Bryobacter aggregatus MPL3: one gene and its partner. The protein of the gene in region 2 interacts with the protein of the main gene of each other region in a pairwise test. Links are inferred from orthologs where the notes say so. Each region holds a gene or a part of one and is shown on either strand. Other genes may lie near its edges. The genes, in order: mobA and M017_RS0113395.

Evidence for each region.
Region 1: the proteins of M017_RS0113395 (region 2) and mobA interact in binary tests that used the Escherichia coli proteins (3 or more experiments, as listed by UniProt). The link is inferred for Bryobacter aggregatus MPL3 from one-to-one orthologs.

The regions. Positions count from the first base shown.
Region 1 is NZ_JNIF01000003.1:522,785-532,458, forward strand. Bases 2,164-4,893 are described here. They hold mobA (molybdenum cofactor guanylyltransferase), read right to left. Parts: upstream 3,967-4,893; coding sequence 3,361-3,966; downstream 2,164-3,360. Other genes in these bases: M017_RS0102875 (VTT domain-containing protein), read left to right, coding at 2,164-2,626; M017_RS0102880 (ABC transporter ATP-binding protein), read right to left, coding at 2,619-3,371; M017_RS27330 (lytic transglycosylase domain-containing protein), read left to right, coding at 4,122-4,706; M017_RS27335 (N-acetylmuramoyl-L-alanine amidase), read left to right, coding at 4,713-4,893. In the rest of the region: M017_RS0102870 (peptidylprolyl isomerase), read left to right, coding at 39-1,976; more of M017_RS0102875, read left to right, coding at 1,976-2,163; more of M017_RS27335, read left to right, coding at 4,894-6,149; M017_RS0102900 (GGDEF domain-containing response regulator), read right to left, coding at 6,146-7,102; M017_RS0102905 (hypothetical protein), read left to right, coding at 7,242-8,729; M017_RS0102910 (hypothetical protein), read right to left, coding at 8,705-9,244; M017_RS0102915 (M1 family metallopeptidase), read left to right, coding at 9,316-9,674. UniProt on the Escherichia coli protein: Transfers a GMP moiety from GTP to Mo-molybdopterin (Mo-MPT) cofactor (Moco or molybdenum cofactor) to form Mo-molybdopterin guanine dinucleotide (Mo-MGD) cofactor.
Region 2 is NZ_JNIF01000003.1:2,862,612-2,872,554, reverse strand. What follows is about bases 1-2,999. They hold M017_RS0113395 (molybdopterin molybdotransferase MoeA), read left to right. Parts: upstream 1-904; coding sequence 905-2,095; downstream 2,096-2,999. Other genes in these bases: M017_RS0113385 (VWA domain-containing protein), read left to right, coding at 2,558-2,999; moaC (cyclic pyranopterin monophosphate synthase MoaC), read left to right, coding at 2,092-2,565; acpS (holo-ACP synthase), read right to left, coding at 409-906; M017_RS0113405 (CDP-alcohol phosphatidyltransferase family protein), read left to right, coding at 1-420. In the rest of the region: more of M017_RS0113385, read left to right, coding at 3,000-3,625; M017_RS0113380 (bifunctional metallophosphatase/5'-nucleotidase), read left to right, coding at 3,639-4,955; M017_RS0113375 (pyridoxal phosphate-dependent aminotransferase), read left to right, coding at 4,925-6,097; M017_RS0113370 (class I SAM-dependent methyltransferase), read right to left, coding at 6,081-6,641; M017_RS0113365 (DUF4352 domain-containing protein), read left to right, coding at 6,799-7,389; 16S rRNA (guanine(966)-N(2))-methyltransferase RsmD, read right to left, coding at 7,353-7,901; ATP-dependent DNA helicase RecG, read right to left, coding at 7,908-9,943. UniProt on the Escherichia coli protein: Catalyzes the insertion of molybdate into adenylated molybdopterin with the concomitant release of AMP.

The DNA of each region.
Region 1 (9,674 bases), 2.3 Mb from region 2 along the record:
CATTCTCCCGCCAAATCGTACTTAGTTCAGGAGTCTTCATGTTTGATCTGTTCCGGCGCAAAGATACTAATTTGCGTATTGTCCTTGGAGTCCTGCTCGGGCTCGTAGCCCTATCCATGGTCGTCACCCTCATCCCGGGCTTCGGCTCCGGTGGCTTCGGGGGGCAGACTGGGGAAGAAACAGTTGCCAAGGTCTGCGGAGAAGCGGTGACCGGCCGGGAAGTCCGACTGAAGATGCAGCAGATGCTAAACAGGCAATCGCTGCCGCCCGAGAGCGCTGCCATTTTCATTCCGCAGTTCGTCGATCAGTATGTTGCCGTCAAGGGTGTTGCCTGCTACGCCGGAGAAGCCGGTATGGGGACATCCGATCAGGATGTTGCGCTCAAAATTCAGAAGGATGTTCCGGCCCTTTGGCAGGATGGCAAGTTTGTCGGCCGCCAGATGTACGAGCAGATGCTGAAGCAGACGGGCCTGACAGTAGCCCAGTTTGAAGACAGCATGAAGAAGGACATCGAGACCCAGCGCCTCCGTACGCTGATTCTGATGAGCGCCGTCGCTACGCCCAAAGAAGTGGAAGATGCCTACCGCGACGCTGAAGAGAAGATCAAGGTCGAATACACGGTGCTCGACCCGATGGAAATCGGCAAGACAATCTCGATCACGGAAGCCGACGTCCAGGCTGAATTCGACAAGAACAAGGCCTCTTACACGGTTCCGGAATCCCGTGTTGTCACCCTGTACAATATCGATACGGCCAAGGTGATGGCCTCGATGGAAGTCACGGAAGACGAGGTCCGGCGTGCCTATAACGAGAACCTCGAGAACTTCCGGATGCCGGAGCGCTCGCACGTCCGTCATATCCTGTTCAAAACCAAAGAAAAACCAGAGGCCGAAGACGCCAAAATGAAGGCGCTCGCTATCAAGGTATCTGGAGAACTGAAAGCCGGCGCCAAGTTTGAAGACCTCGCCAAGAAGTACAGCGAAGATCCTGGATCCAAGGACAATGGTGGCGACATTGGCTTCATCACCCGCGGGCAAACAGTCAAAGGCTTTGACGACTACGCCTTCGTCGGTCCTCTGAAAACCATCAGCGCCCCGATCAAGACCGAGTTTGGCTACCACATCATTGAAGTTCTGGAACGTCAACCGGCAGGCCTGCGCACCTTTGAGGAGATCAAGGCTCCCCTCACCGCCGACATTCTGCGCCAGAAGAGCAGCGCCGGCGTTGGCAAGTTTGCCGACGACCTCCACAGCGACCTCGAGAAGAACCCAAAGCGCGCGAACGAAACCATGGCGAAGTTCAACATTCCCGCCGTCAAGTTTGAATACAAAAGTTCGGACATGCCCCTCGGAAATATAGGCGCCAAGCCGGAAGTTTTTTCAGCCGTAAGCACTCTGAAGGTCGGCGAATTCACACATCCCATCACCATCGACGCCAATCGGATCATCATCCTCTCGGTCGATCAGGTGATCCCGAAGCGCCCAGCCACCCTCGCTGAAGTTCATAACGTCATCATGGCGAACCTTCGCATTGCGGCCTCCAACAAGAAGGTTAGCGATCTCCGCAATCGTGGAACAGAGCTCATGAAGACCGCCGATGGCGATCTCGCCAAGATCGCAAAGGAATTCGGTACCCCTGTGAAATCCACTCAGGAATTCAACCGTCAGGGTTTTGCCGATGGTCTCGGCCCAGCCTCGACGCTGGCAGAAGCCTTCCAGAAGAAGACCGGAGAATTGCTGGGCCCAATCTCGGTGGACAGCAAGTTCTTCTTTGTCAAAGTCATCGAACACAAGCCCGCTGACATGAATCTCTTCCCGCCGCGCCGCGCTGAGTTCGTCAACATCGTCAAGAACCGCAAGGCCGCCGAGCGTGCCGATATTTTTGAAGAAACTCTGGTCAAGCGCATGATTAGCGACGGTCAGATCAAAATCGACGAAGCAGCAAAGAAACGGATCGCGCAGAGCTACAGCAACTGATGGACTCCATTCAGCAGTTGATTGAGCTGATCAAGACCCTGATCAGTGCCGAGAAGTTGCGTGCTCTCTTTGAGAGCACGCTCACCGGATGGCCTGGCTACCTGGCCCTCTTCGCGATCATCTTCTCGGAGACCGGACTGCTTATCGGGCTCTTTCTCCCCGGCGATAGTCTCTTGTTCATCGTTGGTGTGCTCTGTGGAGCCGAAAAGCTCGACTACCTGCTTGTCAATAGCTTGTTGATCGTCGCGGCCATCGTGGGCGATGCGACAGGCTACTATCTGGGGCATCAGGCTGGAAAGGCCGTCTACAGCTGGCCCGACGGCCGCCTCTTTAAGCGAAAGTACCTCCAGCAGACGGAAGCCTTCTACCAGAAGCACGGCGGAAAGACGATCATCTACGCTCGTTTTGTCCCCATCATCCGCACCTTTGCGCCTTTTGTGGCGGGAGTGGGCCGAATGAGCTACCGCCGCTTTCTCTCCTTCAACATCTTTGGTGGCATCGGCTGGGTTCTGCTCTTCACCACGATGGGCTATCTGCTCGGTGGAATTCCGATCATCCAGAAGTACTTCGACAAGGTCATTTTGCTGATTCTTGTCCTCTCCGTTCTCCCAGTTGCCTTTGAGACGTGGAAAGCTCGTACGGCTAGCTGATCCGGTCCAGCTTTAAAAACTCCTGGATCAGCTCGTCGTTACATTCCTCAAGCCCTTCGACGGGACCGAAATAAGCAACCTTTCCCTCGCTCAGAAACACGACTTTGTCGGCCACCGTACGCATTAACTCGAGGTCGTGAGTCACCACAACGCTCGTCAGGCGCAACTGCATTTTCAGCCGCAACATTAACATCGCGAGATGATGCGCCATGATCGGATCCACCATCGTTGTCGGTTCGTCGTAGAGAACGCATTCCGGCTGCGCGGCAAGCGCCCGTGCAATCGCCACAGCACGGCGATGTCCGGTAGAAAGATCGGCCGGATAGGAATCCTTATATGGCAGCAGTTCCACCATGTCGAGGAGACCGTCCACCACATCCTCTTTGTTTTGCATGTCGTAGTCGTCGCGCAACTCGAGCGAAAACAGAATATTCTCGCCAACAGTCAGGGAATCAAAAAGGGCCCCCGACTGGAACACCATCGTGACCTTCTTCCGTACTTTGCGCAATTCTGCTTCATCAAAGAAGGTAATATCCCGATTCCCGACAATGACACGCCCTTCGTCGGGTTTGAGAAAGCCCATGATCGTTGCCAAGCTGACGGACTTGCCCACACCGCTGCGTCCGATAATGGCGACCGTTTCTCCTGCAGGAACATAAAAATTTGTGTCGACTAAAATCGGCCGATCGAACGTCTTAAAAACGTGCCGGAACTCAATGTAGTAGGGGAAGCCTTCAACGCTCAAAATTCGCTTTTCCTTCGCTTGGATATCCAGGCAAGTCTTCGGGACGATTCCAGTTTGCCAAGATTTGCGGGTCTGGGGGAATGAGTTTTTTCGCGTTCAGAGGCTCTAAGAGATCACGGAGCCGGAAATTTCCTGCATCCAGCGCGCCCTGCACCTCAGAAAGAGCACTCCGCCGCCACAGAGCCAACAGCGGATTCTCGCCCGTACAAATGCAGCGGACTGTCGCCTCACTGGCAAGTGCCACCTCGATCATCGTAGTGAGCCACTCCGCAGTGACAAAGGGCATGTCGCAAGCGAGGATGAGATTCCATTCGCAATCGGAATCGAGGAGCGCTGTTTCAATTCCCGCTAGCGGTCCGCAGCCCATCCGGCGGTCTTCGAGCCCTGGCAAACCGAATTGTTCGTACCGTCCGGCTGGGGCCAAAAGCCGCGGATCTGCCACCACGGAAGCCAGTACTTTCGCCAGATGCAGCAGCAGCGGTTGCCCTTCAAATGGCAGGACGGCCTTGTCGGTCCCCATGCGCCGGCTGGCTCCTCCGGCAAGCAAATACGCTCGCACATCGCGGTACGGAATGAAGGCTGGAGAGTAATTCATTGATTCAAAAAGAGTTTTTGGTTATGATGAGGAGGAATAAAATGAGCCGCTTTTGTTTCAGCGTAGCGTGCTTTTGCCTTGCGGGTCTTCCCGGCTGGGGAGTGGACGCAGCGGCGATTCGTACTATAGTACGCGTAGATCGCGGAAGCGGCCGTTTGGTTCGTTCCCAAGTGATCCTGCCGAAGGAAGTGCCCTCGCTCGAAGCCTTCACACAATCCTCCGCGGCCACCCGTCCCGCCAAGCCGGTTGCAACTGGCCGGGCTGACTTTGACGAGTTCGTCGAGCAAAGCGCCGCCAATCACGGCGTGGACCCCTTACTCGTGAAAAGCGTCCTCCAGGTGGAGAGTAATTACAACCAATACGCACTCTCTCCCAAGGGAGCCATGGGTCTCATGCAACTGATGCCGGCCACTGCAAAGCAATTGGGCGTGCTCAATGCCTTCGATGCCCGTCAGAATATCGAGGGAGGCGTCAAGTTTCTCCGTTATCTCAAAACCAAGTTCGATGATGATCGCCTGGTGCTCGCCGCTTACAACGCGGGAGAAGCAGCCGTCAAAAAGCATGGATGGATCCCTCCCTACCCGGAGACGATCGATTATGTCTATAAGGTCGGCAAGAAGTACGGCGATTCCAAGAAATTACAAGCTCCAGCGGTTGCTGCTCAGCCCGTTGAGAAGCCTCAGCCCAAAATTCAGCAGGTCATCGATGCCGATGGCCGGATCCACCTTCATATCCCTTAGGAAGCAATGCCGCGGACCCAAGCTACCATCCAAACTCTTGCAGCGCTGCTCCTCTGCGTGGCCGGGAATGCGCAGGAGAAGGCAAAATCCAAGCTTGGCAGCGTCACCGCAATTCAGATTGCCAGCCTTGACCAGCTCACCCGCGTGACGATCGCGGTCAATGGGGTCATTGACATCAAATCCGACCGCATCGAAAACCCCAGCCGCGTCTTCATTGACTTCCGCGATACGGTTCCGATGCTTTCCGGAAAGTCGGATCGCACCATCCAGACCGTCTCGACCAACGACAAGCTGCTGAAGCAGATCCGTGTGGCCGAGAATCAGAAAGGCGTCACCCGCCTGGTCTTCGATCTCCTCCGTTCTGATATCGAGTATCGAACCATCGTGGCCAAGGACCCCAACCGGCTCGTCGTCGAGCTGCGCAGCGCGCACAAAGAATCGGGCCTGCGCAATCCTCTGGCCGATGCCCCGCCTCCTGTCCCAACCGTACTGGCCCGGAACGTCGCAACGCCTTACCGGGGTGGCTTCCGCATGCCCGATCCGCCGTTGCTTAGCACCGCCGCCTTTCGGCTCCCGCGCGTCGAAACCTCCCAGCTTCCCTATCGCGTCACCGGAATCCAGACGCTCGAATTGAAGGGTGCGATGCCGGCCAAAACCGCCTCCCGCCCTATCTCACCCGCCATCGCCGCCACACGCACCAGTTCTGGCAAGCAGTCGCTGACACGGGTGCTGGGACTGAAGATCGGCAAAGTGGTGATCGATGCAGGCCATGGCGGCCACGATGTCGGCAGTATCGGGATCACCGGTCTGCTTGAAAAAGATGTCGTCCTGGACGTGGCCAAGCGGCTGGGAACCCTCATCGAAGATGGCCTAGGCAGCGAAGTGATCTACACCCGCAAGGACGATACCTTTATCGTTCTCGACCAGCGTCCCATCATTGCCAACCAGAACCATGCCGATCTGTTTATCTCGATCCATGCCAACTCTTCGCCCGCCAAGGCGGCCACCGGCGTCGAGACTTACTATCTGAACTTCACCTCCTCGCCGGAAGCGCTCGAAGTCGCAGCGCGTGAGAATGCATCCAGCGGACGAGGCGTCTCCGATCTTGGGGATCTGATCAAGAAGATTGCATTGAAAGAAAAGATCGATGAGTCACGCGAATTCGCCAGCAAAGTACAAAGTTCTTTACAAGCCGGTTCCGCAAAAGCGGGGATTGTCTCGAAAGACCGCGGCGTACGCAAGGCCCCATTTATCGTTTTAATTGGCGCACAAATGCCAAGCGTTCTGAGTGAAATTGGCTTCTTGAGTAACCCGAAAGAAGAAGCCTTACTGCGCAAACCCGAGTACCGGCAGAAGATTGCGGAATCGATCTACCGCGGCCTCTCCCAGTATGCGGGAACGCTCAGCCACTTCACCGTTGCGCAAAACGCCGGCCAACACTAAACCCCCGCCGGAGCCCCAGCCTCACTACTCAGAGATCGAAATACGATCCGGTTGCGCCCGGCGCGCTTTGCCTCATAGAGACACTCATCCGCCACGCGCAATAAGGATTCAGGGGTTGCCCGGATCCCTGGGAGCGCAGTCGTGCTGCCAAAACTTGCGGTCAAGGCAAGCGAAGTATCGGGATGCGCATCTTCAGAGATCGGCATCGGCTCGCTTGCCAAGGCACGGCGAATGCGATCTGACTGGCTCCGCGTGCAGGCCTCATCACAGCCCGGCAGGATAATGAGAAACTCCTCACCCCCATAGCGCCCAATCGAGTCATAAGACCGGATTGAAGCTTTAATGCGTCTGGCAGCCTCGGTTAAAACGGTATCTCCCGCAATATGCCCATAGGTATCATTCACCGACTTAAAAAAATCAATATCGAGCAGGGCGACACCAATCGGCATTTGATCGCGCTCTCCGCGCCGTAATTCCCGCTCGAGCACCTCGAAAATAGAATGCCTGTTATAAACCTTTGTCAGCGCATCGTGGGTTGCCTGGTCGCGCAATTTTGCTTGTGTTTCAAGCAGTTCCGCCTGGAGTTCCACAATGCGTCTCCCCGCACGCAACCGTACCTGCAACTCATGATGATTAAAGGGCTTAGTAATATAGTCGTCGGCGCCGGCATCCATGCCTTCAATCAGGTCTTCCCGCTGATTCTTGCTCGTAAGCAGAAGCATATAGGTGTAGGTCTCGCGCTGCTGTTGGCGCACGAGTTTACACACCTCCGGCCCGGTGAGCAGAGGCATCACCCAATCTAGAATCGCAAGTTGCGGAGCGCCTTCTTTTTGAAGAAGATCCCAAGCCTCTTTTCCGTCACAAGCAACGATTGGCTCGTAACCCCATTTCTTCACAGTGGCTTCCAACATATGCCGACTGACTAGGCTGTCATCGGCAATGAGTACCTTCATCCCTAATCTTTTCCTTGTTGCTTACCAACGACCAGTAAACCTACTCTCTCTATTGTTCGTCTTCTCAAGGCTGGATGCAAGTGTCTCAACGGCAACAGTCTTCGCTAGAAATCTTTGAAATTTAATGTATCTTGATCATGTGCTGAGAATCTATCTTTTGCTGGTCTCTTTCCAATTGGGCGCTACAGTTCTCCAATTGCCGTCGTTTCCGCAAGTTCGGGTACAACAGTTTCCACAAGCAAACGTGGTGCCTGCAACCAAGGCAGACTTTCTTGCCTCGGATTCCTCGGTTTGGAAGATCGCAGTGCGCGGAGTGACCCGGAACGGCCGGCTTTTTCACAGCAAACGGTTTCTGCCTTGCGACCAAGTACATCAGATCTCGGAACCGCAACCAGGGAGAATTCGAGTTCATACCAGTTGCGGCGATAGCGAGATTTGGTTTGAGAATCAGACACTCGAAGCCAAGGCCCGTCACTACCAAGGAATTGCGGGCCGTCACGATCGGTATGGCTTCATCGCCGATTCCCCGAAGGGCAAACCGACATCCAGCGACAACGACGGCCTCTGGACCGCCATGTACGCCGCAGCCAACCTCTTCGAGTATCGAAGCACAGGTAGCAACGAAGCACTGCGCCGCGCGGAGAGAGCCATTCGCGCCATCCTCTTTCTTGAAAAGATTACCGGCGTGCCTGGTTATCCGGCACGCACCTATGTCAGAACTGAAGACCCGAAGCCGAAAGACGGTGTCTGGTATCCCAGCGCGGACGGCAAATACCAGTGGAAGTCCGACACCAGTTCCGATGAGATTGTCGGCCACTTTCTCATCTTCTCCATTGGCTGGGATCTCCTCCCTCCCGGTCCGTTGCGCAGTGAGCTACAAGCCACCTGCCGCCGGATGATTGATTTCATACTCAAAAATCATTACTACCTCATTGACCGCAATGGGAAGCCAACTCGTTGGGGTAAGTGGTCCCCCGACTATTTCAATGGCGAGGGCCGCAGCGATTCGCCACTCAATGCCATCGAGTTGTTGAGTTTTCTCACCACGGCCGGACATGTCACGGGCGATGCCCGTTATGATCGCGAGTTGAAAAAGGTCGCCGAGGACCTCGGCTATCTCAAAATCGCAGGAGAACTCAAGACCCGGAGCGTCGAAATCAACTATTCCGATGAAGAACTCGCCATGCTCAGCTTCTACCCGCTCCTACTCCATGGCAAGAATCCGACTTACAATACAGCCATTCGCAGAGCACTGGACGATTGGTTCGAGAATATCCGTCGCGAAAAGAATCCGCTCTGGAACACAATTTACGAGATCGTCCGAGGTGAAAACAAAACGCTCCGGCAGGAATCGATTGCCACGCTCCAGCGCCTGCCGCTTGACCTCACCACGTGGACTGTCGAAAACAGTTGGCGCAAGGATCTACCGCTCGAGGCAAAGTTAGACCGCTTCGATAAAAAACAGACCACCCAGTGGATTCCGCCCGATGAGCGACAGGTGATCAAGTGGAATGGAAATCCTTTTGTGCTCGACGGCGGCGATGGAGGCCAGTCAGAGGACGACGGAACGATCTTCTTGCTTCCCTACTGGATGGGCCGCTATCACAAGCTCTGGGAGGAGCGCTGAATCCGAAGAATCCAAAGGAGAAAGCCCCAGATCAGGCGCGGCATATCGAGTAGATCGCGCCACAGGGGACGCCCCTCTTTGCCGATAATCATCGCCCCACGCCGCATCGCATAGGCATTGAATAACATCGCGATCACCGTGAAGCAGACACTTGCCAGAATACTGGTCATCAACTTTGGCGTCCCACGGGTGTAATGCACCAGAAACTCGATGCTGTGATTCAACAGCGGCAAGACAACGGCAGTGATCAAGGTCGCCTGCCATAAGGGTTCCGCTCGCCGTAAACTCTGGATGATACTGCCAACAAAGCCCGCCACGGCAAAGCGCCAGAGAAACTCGGCTTCCATCGCTCCCACCGCAGCCGCCCGCCCCGCCGATAAGTTCGCCACAAAAAAAATCACCGCGCGAATCAATGCACTGGTGACCGCCGATTTCCAGTTCCAACGGAGAACGATTTCCCGCCACGGATGGCGGACCAGACGCACGAGAACTGCGTGGACGCTTTCAGTTTCCATGCCTATGGAAGGATAACTTAAAGACTCCTCATCTGGGGGCGCCCTTCGTCCCCAGGCCCTAAGATGAATCCATGGGCATCCGTCTGGCGTTACTCTTTCTGGTTCTGACTGCCTTGGATGCGGCGCCACCGAAGCTCAGGCTTGGAGAAGTGCAAAAAGCCTTTCCACAGCGATACCAGGCGGAACTCACCCTGAACCCGGAGCGGGAGCAATTCGAAGCTTCCATCGAGATCGAGATCTCCCTGGCCGAGCCCCGTTCCACCCTGTGGCTGCATCAGAACCACCTTTCCATTCAGAAAGCGGTAGTAATCCTCGCCGGAAAAAGCATCCCGGCCAAAGTCATTCCGGGAGGTGAAGATTTCGTTGGTTTCAGCTTCCCACGCCCCCTACCCGCCGGAACGATCCAACTCCAGATTCATTACACCGGGCT
Region 2 (9,943 bases):
ACGGGCCAGGTAACGATGTTTGGCGGCTTTTTCGATAGCGTACTCGATCGCTATTCCGATCTGGCCCTGCTCATTGGCCTGCTCGTGTACTACGGCAACATCAACCGCCCTCTTTACGTGGTGTTGACTGCCATCGTTATGATGGCCAGCGTCATGATCAGCTATACGAGAGCCCGCGCGGAGAATACGATTCCGCAGTGTAAGGTGGGCTTCCTCGAACGGCCCGAGCGGGTTGTGCTGTTGATCATCGGCGCACTTTTCGATCGGATGGCTCCGGTGCTGTGGATCGCCGCGATTCTCGGCAACCTGACGGTTGTCCATCGCATGATTTTTACCTACCAGGAAGCAAAGCGTCTCGAAGACGCGCAAACCCGCGTACCGTCGGCCTCCAACGTCGCGGTCGGGCACTCATCCCTCTAAAACAACAATTGCCGTAACGTGCGTCCGGGTGTGACTGAACGAGACGTGGATGGAGTCCACCGCTCTGCTATTGGCCAGTTGCGCCGCGGAGCCATGGAGCACCATCCGCGGAGCGCCGCTCGGCGACACCGTAATCTCGAAATCACGCCAGGACATGCCCGTGGTCCAGGACGCTTGCAGTGCCTTGAATGCTGCTTCTTTGGCTGCAAATCGAGCCGCAAAACGCTCGATCGAATTTCCTTTCCCTTCGCAGAACGCGATCTCGCCCGCAGTAAAAACTCGATTGAGAAAACGTGGGCCAAACCGCTCAATCGAGTCGCCGATGCGCGCGCTTTCTTCCAGATCAATGCCGATGCCGAGAATCATAAAGTAAGTCGTTTCAGAGACAATCGAAAACTGCCCCGTACTTATCTTCGCAGGGCGCAGGAGCAACCATGCGCACAGACATTGTGCATTCATGCCGGCACGGTAGACTGAAGGCTTCATGGGGACTTTGAGTTTTGCCGCTGCCCGGCGCGCGGTGCTCGATCGCGTTGCAATTCCAGGAGCGATTGCGACCGAGTCGGTGTGGCTCACCGATGCGATGGGACGGGTTTGCGCAGAAGACATCGGATCGGATCGGGACATGCCGCCGCTACCGCGCAGTCTGCGGGACGGCTTTGCGGTACGTTCGAGCGATCTGCCCGGAAGGTTGACGGTCGCTGGGGAGATTCGCGCCGGCCAGATGCCCACAGAAACTCTCGTGGCGGGCACGGCGGTCTCCATCATGACGGGAGCCGTGATTCCAGACGGGGCGGATCAGGTTGTGATGAAAGAGCATGTGACGCGGGCAGCCGATCGCGTCGAAACCTCACGCCCCGGAGTGGCAGGCGAATGGATCAGCGCCGCCGGGAGCATGGCGCAGTGCGGCGAGGTGGTGCTGCCTCATGGGACCCGGATTGGCGCCGGAGCCATCGCGATGCTCGCCAGTGTCGGCAGAACCCAGGTGAGCGTCCTGCGGCAGCCCGTAGTGAGAATTCTCGCGACAGGTGACGAAGTGGTTGAGATCGCGCGGCAACCCAATGCGACCGAGGTGCGGAATTCCAATTCCTGGGCCCTCGCCGCCGATGTCAAACGCTTTGGCGGCAGACCGGAGATCTTGCCGATTGCTCCCGATGACGAGACGGTCACCCGGGATCTGATCGAGTACGGGTTGAAGGCAGATCTGTTGCTGATCAGCGGCGGGGTGTCGGCTGGGGATTATGACTTTGTCGAATCCGCATTGTCGCAGTTGGGGGCCGAATTCTACTTCACTGAAGTTGCCATCCAACCCGGCAAACCGACCGTATTCGGCAAGGCCAGGGGAACCTATTTTTTCGGGTTGCCTGGCAATCCATTGTCTACGCTTGTGACCTTTCGAGTCTTTGCCGAGGCGGCACTGGCCCGGCTCTGCGGTGTCGCGGAACCTGATTTTCAATTGAGCCGGGCGGCGCTCCGCTCGCCCTACCGCCATCGTCCCGGACTCACTCGCTTTCTCCCCGGCAAACTGAGCAACGAAGGGCGCAGTGTCGAAGTATTGCCCTGGCAGGGATCTGGCGACATTCCAGCGCTGGTGAGAGCCAATTGCCTGGTGGTGGTGGACTCCGAACAGGAGGAATGGGCCGCTGGAGACAGCATTGAGGTGATTCCCGCATGAGCAAGCTGAGCCATTACGACGAAGCCGGCAGCGCCAGGATGGTGGATATTTCCGGCAAGAGCAGCACGGTGCGCACGGCGCGCGGGCATGCGTTTGTCAAAATGCCGGCGGCAGTGCTCGCTGCGCTCCCCCACAATCCGAAGGGAGATCCGCTCGAGGTGGCCCGCGTAGCCGCCATTCTCGCGGCAAAACGGACCTGGGAGCTGATTCCCCTCTGTCACCAGATCCCGCTGGCGAAAGTAGATCTGGAATTTGGTATCGAAGACACAGGCATACGCGTCACTAGTGCAGTAGCATGTACTGCTGGGACCGGTGCCGAAATGGAAGCGTTAACCGCCGCAGCGATTGCCGCTCTGACCATCTACGACATGACCAAAGCCCTTGACAAAGGGATTGAGATTACGGACCTGTATTTGCTGAGCAAGAGCGGAGGGAAGAGTGGTGACTATGAGAGGCCAGGAAATGATTAGGAAATTTCGAGGTTGGATTGCGATTGCCGTGGTCGCTTCCGTCGCAGGTGTCGCCATCTGGGCACAGGATGATGTCATCCGAGTCACAACGCTGAATATCGTCGCCCCGACTGTAGTGAAAGACCGCGATGGAAATTTCATTAATGGTCTCGATGTGAAGGACTTTGTCCTGCGCGATAACGGCAAGGCCCAGGATCTGCGTCTGGACCAGTCCTATGTGCCGATCTCGCTCGTGCTGGTGATCCAGCGCAGCGCCTCCACCGAGCCCGTACTGCCCACCGTGCAGAAAATCGGCTCGATGATCACTCCGTTGATCATTGGAGATCGTGGCGAGGCGGCGATCGTCACCTACGATCACCGGATCGAGCTGAAACAGGATTTTACGAACGACACCGACAAATTCAAAGCGGCCCTCGACACGCTACGCCCTGGTTCCCAGACGCGGGCGATGTCCGATGCGGTGCTCTATGCCGCTCGCATGCTGAAGAAACGGCCCAAAGATCAGCGCCGCGTCATCGTTCTGGTGAGTGAGACGCAAGAGAGCGGCAGCACGGCACATGTGAAGGACGCACTGCTCGAAGTGGAGCTGAACAACATCCTCGTTTACTCAATCAACATGTCGCGCATCATGAACAAGATCATGGCCAAGCCCGGCTACCCGCGGCCCGATCCCGTACCGCCGAGTGCGCGGCCCCTGCCGGCAGGGATGGCGAACAATCCAACGACTCAGGCGCAGATGGGCGGGATGAGCGGCAGCTTCGGCAACATCATTCCTCTGTTCCAGGAAGTCTTCACCGCCTCGAAGGCAATCTTCATCAGCAACCCGCAGGAACTCTATACGCGGTATACGGGGGGCAGTGAGTATTCCTTCCTGAACCTGCGCGGATTTGAGACCGCCGTACAGAAATTAGGCGAGGAACTGCAAAGCCAGTACCTGTTGAGTTACAGTCCGTCCAACAAATTGGAAGGCGGCTGGCATGCAATCGAGGTGGAAGTGCGGCGCGGCGACGCGACGGTGAAGACGCGTGGCGGATATTGGATGGCGGCACGGGTCAACTAAAATACAGGAAGCCATGCGCTTTCTGCTTTATCTTGCCTGTCTGAGCTCTGCCTTTGCGCAGAGCTCTGTTGTTGATCTGACCATCCTGCATTACAACGATTTCCATGCCCGGTTGCTGCCTTCGGCACAGGGCGTCGGTGGTGCAGCTTACCTGGCCAGTGCGATCAAGCAGGAGCGCACCCATTGCCCGCGTTGCGTGTTGCTGAGCGCTGGCGATAGCGTGCAAGGCACTCCGGTTAGCACCATCTTTCGCGGCTTACCCGTCTTTGAGGTCCTACGGCCCCTGGGAGTCGATGCCTTTGCCTTGGGCAACCATGAGTTCGACTACGGCTACGAGCGCATCAACGACTTCATGGCTGCCTCCGGACCTCCAGTATTGGCGGCAAACTTCCTGACGCCGGAAGGCCGTCTTTTCACCGACCAGGCAAGCGTCATTCTCGAGCGCGACGGCCTACGCATCGGCATCGTCGGCGCACTGATGCAGGATCTGGTTCCGAGCCTGGAGCCCCCCTCCAAGCTGGGCGCAAACCGCATGACGCCCACCCTTGAGGCCCTGCGTGCGGAAGCGGCGCGGTTGCAGGGCAAGACCGATATTCTAATTGCGCTGGTGCATCTGTGGAAAGAGGGCTGCGATCAGATCGTACGGGAGTTGCCGGAATATGCGATTACCGTCTCCGGCCACGATCATGGCGGGCTGCAGCAGATGTATCGCGCCGACGACCGGGTTGGCGTTCGCGTCCGGAGCTATGGCTCGGAGTTGGGACGGCTGGATCTTCGTTATGACAAGGCAACCCGCAAAGTAGTCAGCGCCGAGTGGAAGCGGATTCCGATCACGACAGCAGCTTACCAACCGGACCCCGAAGTCGCCAAGCTCGTGCAGAAGTGGGAAGACAAGGTGAAGGCCGTTGTCGATACGCCGATCGGGAACAGCGCCGCGAAGAAGAACAAGGAAGAGACACGCCTGTGGATCCAACAGGTGATGCGCGACAAGACTGGGGCTCAGTTCGCATTGATGAATAGCGGCGGGGTACGCGATCTTTTCCCTGCCGGCCGCATCCATGCACGCGATGTCTGGAATATCATGCCCTTCGATAACATGCTGGTGACCGCCCGGGTGCCGGGACGGCTGCTTCCGGATTCGATCCGGGGGGACCAGCAGATCGATCCTGCCAAGCTCTACAGCTTCACCACGATTGATTTCCTGGTGGAAGGCTGGCGAGTGGGTGCCGATTCCAAGATGAAGGAACTCGGCTCGCTGATGCCGCTGGAAGGGCCCTTTCTCCGCGACGCCATGATCGAATGGGTCCAGTCGAAGCAGACCGTGGAATAGAAGAGAGCACCACCCTGCCTCCCTTCTCCAATCGATTTCCCTGGCGAGCTTCGCCGAACCGCATTGCGCAGCAACTCGCGGCCAAAAGCCGGCCCCGGATCGATCTGTCCATTTCGAATCCCACCCAAGCCAGGCTCGCACTCCCCGATCCCTTCTCGATGAGCGCTCTGGGCAGCGAGGGCTATGCACCAAGCGCCACCGGGGCCGCCCACATGCGCGAAGCCGTGAGCCGCTATTACGCAGAAGAGTTTGGTAGCAGCGTCCGAGCCGAGGACGTGCTGCTCACCACAAGCACAAGTGAGGCCTACAGCTACTGTTTCAAGATGATCGCCGAGCCCGGAGCGACCGTCCTGCTCCCGGAGCCATCCTACCCGCTGCTGCGCTTTCTGGTGGAAGCCGAAGGCCTGGTGGCAGCCAGCTATCCGCTGCACGAAGCACATGGCCAATGGATTCTCGATCGCGAACGCTTGCTTGCCGCCTGCGATACCTCGACACGCGCCGTGGTGGTGGTGAACCCGAACAATCCCACCGGGCATTTTCTATCGAGTGAGGATGCCGCCTGGCTCAGCGAAGTGGCAGGCGAGCAGTTCTGGGTGGTCTGCGATGAGGTGTTTGCCGACTATGCCTGGGGCAGGCAGCCCAGCCAGTCGCTGACGCAGTTGCCGGTGACCAATGTGCTCTGTCTCAGCGGACTCTCGAAGATCTGCGCGTTGCCGCAGATGAAGCTGGGGTGGATCGTGATGCCCCCGGACGAAGCGGTACGAAAGAACCTCGAGTTGGTGGCCGACACCTATCTTTCTGTGTCCAGCCCCATCCAGGAGGCGGCGGTCCGCTGGCTGGAGCGGAGAGCCGAGTTCCAGTTGCCCATCCGGGAGCGGTGCCAGGCCAATCTGGCCACGATTCAGGCGAGTGTCCAGGATACGGCTTGGGCCCTGCTGCCCGTCGAGGCGGGATGGGCCGCGATTCTCCGGGGCCCGGCCAGCATGGATGAAGAGGATCTGGTGCTGTCGCTCTTGGAGCAAGGCATCATCGTCCAGCCGGGCTTCTACTACGATCTTCCCTTCCCTTGCAGCCTCGTTCTCAGCCTCCTGACGCCACCTGAGGACCTTGTGACCGGGCTGGCCACTATGAAGTCTTCTTGAAGATCAGGATGTGCTGCCAGGGTAAGTCTTCATTGACCGTATCCAGCACAAAGCCCTCATCCTCCACTTCCAGCTTTGCTTCCTTGACGCTCATCTTGTGCTCCGGGCGAATCGGAACATAAGGATCTTCCTTGCGGTATTCAAGCAGGATCAAACGCCCGTCATCTTTCAACGCGGCTCGCAAGTTCGAGAGCATCACCTGGGGATGTGAGAACTCATGATAGACGTCCACCATGAGAATGACATCGCAACTCTTGGCAGGGAGCTTGGGATCTTTTTCATTCCCAAGCACAGGCTCCACATTGGAGATCTTCTGCTGGCGCATTCTCTTCTTGAGAAGCGACAACATTTCGGGCTGAATGTCGGTCGCAAATACCTTGCCCGTGGGCCCCACAACAGGCGCAATCCGGAGCGTGTAATATCCGCTTCCTGCCCCGATATCGGCAACCACCATGCCCTTTTCCAACTGCAGCAATTGAATCGCCCGGCTAGGATTTTCTTCGGCCTCCCGCTCATCTCTTTCGAGCCAATTCGCGCCGCCCATCCCCATGACTTGCGCAAGGCGTCTGCCCGATTTCGGATGCTGAATCTGAGCGAAAAGAGAGGTGCTAAAAACACAAAGGAGAAGAATTGGAGCGAGAATCTGTCGTCTAGGCAATTGCCAACACCCCCCAAAGTGAATTACGCTCATACCGAGTAAGATGACACAAGTTGAACCACAGTTCCATTCCCGACGATTCTTTCTGACAGCGACGAGTGTGGCTGCGGTCCTGCAATTTGGCTGCGCAAAAGATGCACTCGAGACCGATGCCAACATCCAGCGGGCGTCCAAGACATTTAAGATGGGCGAACGCGCCAGCGTTGGCTTGCTCACCTATAGCGTTCTTGAGTCTACTTACTTCACGCAATTGGGCGATCAGGGAAAAGTACGGCTGGCGGAAAAGAGATTTCTCGTCATTCGCCTTTCCATTACGAATGGCGGCGGGAAGGAAGCAGAGATCCCACTCTTCCGGCTGGTTGATAACCAGGGAGTGGAGACTCCCGAGTTGCAGGAAGCGGAATTTCTCTCCGGATGGTTTGGCATCATTCGCAAAGTTGGTCCGACGATGACAGAAGAAGGACGCATCCTTTTCGATGTCACACCCAAGAACTACAAATTGGAAGTGAGCGACGGCGGCGAAACCGGCAAGGAGCAACTCGCATTTATTGAAATCCCGATGGACTTCGATACGGCCGAACCCATCCCCGCCGCAGGTCAAGGCATTCCGTCTGCACCAGCCGCGCAGAAATAAAAACTGATCCAGTTGTCGGCTTGCTTGAGTTGCCGCTTCAACTCGAGCTTACCTGATTTCTCCGGCAGCACCAGCCGCCGGTCATGCTGCATCAGAAGTAAATCGGGCGGGTTCTCGCCGAAATATTGGAGGCAGTTGAGATACTCGGCCTCTGCCTCATACGGCGGATCGACAAAAACGATTCCCGGAAAAGGCCGGGAGAGCGCCGCCCGTACTTTCTTGGCGATCACGTTGGTGCGCTTCTCGATGCCGAGACTTTTCAAGTTGGCCCGCAGCGCTTCGAGCGCGAGGCGGTCGTGCTCGACAAACGTCACCGAGGACGCGCCCCGGCTGAGTGCTTCAATACCAACGGCGCCTGAGCCCGCATAGAAATCGGCAAAGGGCACGCCTTCCAGTTGGGGCGCGATGGAGCTGAAGAGCGATTCCCGCAACCGGTCAGGTGTGGGTCTCGTGGCCTCGCCCTTGGGCGCCATCAATTTTCTACTGCGGAATTCTCCCGCGATCACTCTCATCGTGTTCTAACCCACCTGCCCCAGGCCGTAACGGCGCTGCCAATTCTGTTCGAGATACTGCAATGCATTGCGGTATCCCTCTGTCCCATTTTCCCGTTCGATGAAGGCGCGTGCCTCTTCGCGGGCCATTTCGAGGATTTCGCGGTCTTTGAGGATGTGTGCAAAGCGCAATTGCGGGAGTCCGGACTGCCGCGTGCCAAAGAATTCCCCGGGCCCGCGGATCTCAAGGTCGGTCTCCGCCAGCCGGAAGCCATCGCTGGTTTGCACCATCGCGCGAATCCGTTGCTCACTCACTTCATTCAGCTTTCCCGTCACCAGGTGGCAGAAGCTCGCATGCGCCCCCCGCCCCACCCGGCCGCGCAATTGGTGCAACTGGGCGAGGCCAAACTTCTCCGCATTCTCGATCACCATCACCGTTGCGTTGGGAACATCCAAACCGACTTCGACAACGGTTGTCGCCACCAGAACATCCACCTCATGATTTTTGAACTGCTGCATCACCGCATCCTTGTCCCCGGAGCTCAACTGGCCATGCAAGAGCGCGACACGGAACCCGGAGAAGATCTTCCCGGAGTGCATCTCAAACATCTTTTGCGCGCTCTTGAGATCGGGCGAGTGCTCCGAATCGTCCACGAGCGGATAGACGATGTAGGCCTGCCGGCCTTGCACCAGTTCTTTGCGAACCGCCTCCCAGACACTCTTCGCCGCAGTCGCCGGAGAATGCTTCGTGATGACCGGCTTGCGGCCAGGCGGCATCTCGTCGATCACACTGACGTCCAGATCGCCGTAAATGGTCAATGCGAGCGTGCGAGGGATCGGCGTTGCCGTCATCACCAGCACGTCAGGGGCGAGGCCTTTCTGGCGCAGGAAGAGGCGCTGCAGCACGCCAAAGCGATGTTGCTCATCGATGATCGCAAGCCCTAATTTTGCGAACTCAACGCTCTTCTCGAGAATGGCATGCGTGCCCACCACAATCTGCACATGCCCCTCGGCGATCAGCTTCTTCACCTGCTGCTTCTCGCGCGCCGTTTGTGAGCCCACCATCATCGCGACGTTGTAGCCGAGGCGGCGGAAGAACTTCTGCATCGACAAGTAGTGCTGCGTCGCCAGGATCTCCGTCGGAGCAAGCAACGCCACCTGGTAGCCATTTTCCACCGCAATCACCGCAGCCTCGGCAGCCACCAGCGTCTTGCCGCTGCCCACGTCCCCTTGCAGCATGCGGTTCATCGGGTGAGGCTGCGACATGTCTGTCGCGATCTCCTTCAAGGCCCGCAACTGCGCCGCTGTCGGCTTGAAGGGCAGCATCTGCTTCACCCGCTCGCGGATCTTGTCAGTGAGTTGGAAGGCGATTCCCGGACTGCGCTTCACCTCGCGCTGCTTGCGCAACAGCCCAAACTCCAACCAAAAGAACTCTTCAAAGATCAGGCGCATGTGGCCCGGAGAGCGGCGGCTATTCAGCGCATCGAGATTCAGCTCCGTCGGCGGCTCGTGCACCTCGTGCAGGGCTTTGCCAATGCGCGGCAAACGGAAGCGCGTGAGGATGTCAGCGGGCAAGGCATCATTCAGTTCTCCGGTCGCCTCCATTGCCCGGCTGACAAAGCGCCGGATCTGCTTGGTGGAGATCTTGCCGATGGATTCATAGATGGGGACGATGCGGCCCATGTGGAGCGCGAGTTCCGGATCGCCCTCCTCGGGAAGCACTTCGAACTCGGGATGGGCAAGAAAGACGCGGCCCCCCTGGAAGTCGAACTCCGCCTTCCCAAAGAGCGCCAGACGGAGGCCAGGGACAATCTCGCTCGCCAGATACTTCGCGTTGTACCAGCGCGCCTGGAGACGATTGCCCTGCTCGTCCTGAAGCTCGGCTTCAAAGAGGACTTGCGATCCTTTGCGCCAGGTGCGCGTACGCGTCGAGGCGACAATCGCAAGCAAGGCCCCGCTCTGCCCTTCCCGGAAGTGTTTGAGCGGCAGAAAGCGGCTCCGGTCCTCATAACGGAATGGGGGGCAGAATAAAAGATCCTCAACGGTTTCGAGCCCCTTGGCCC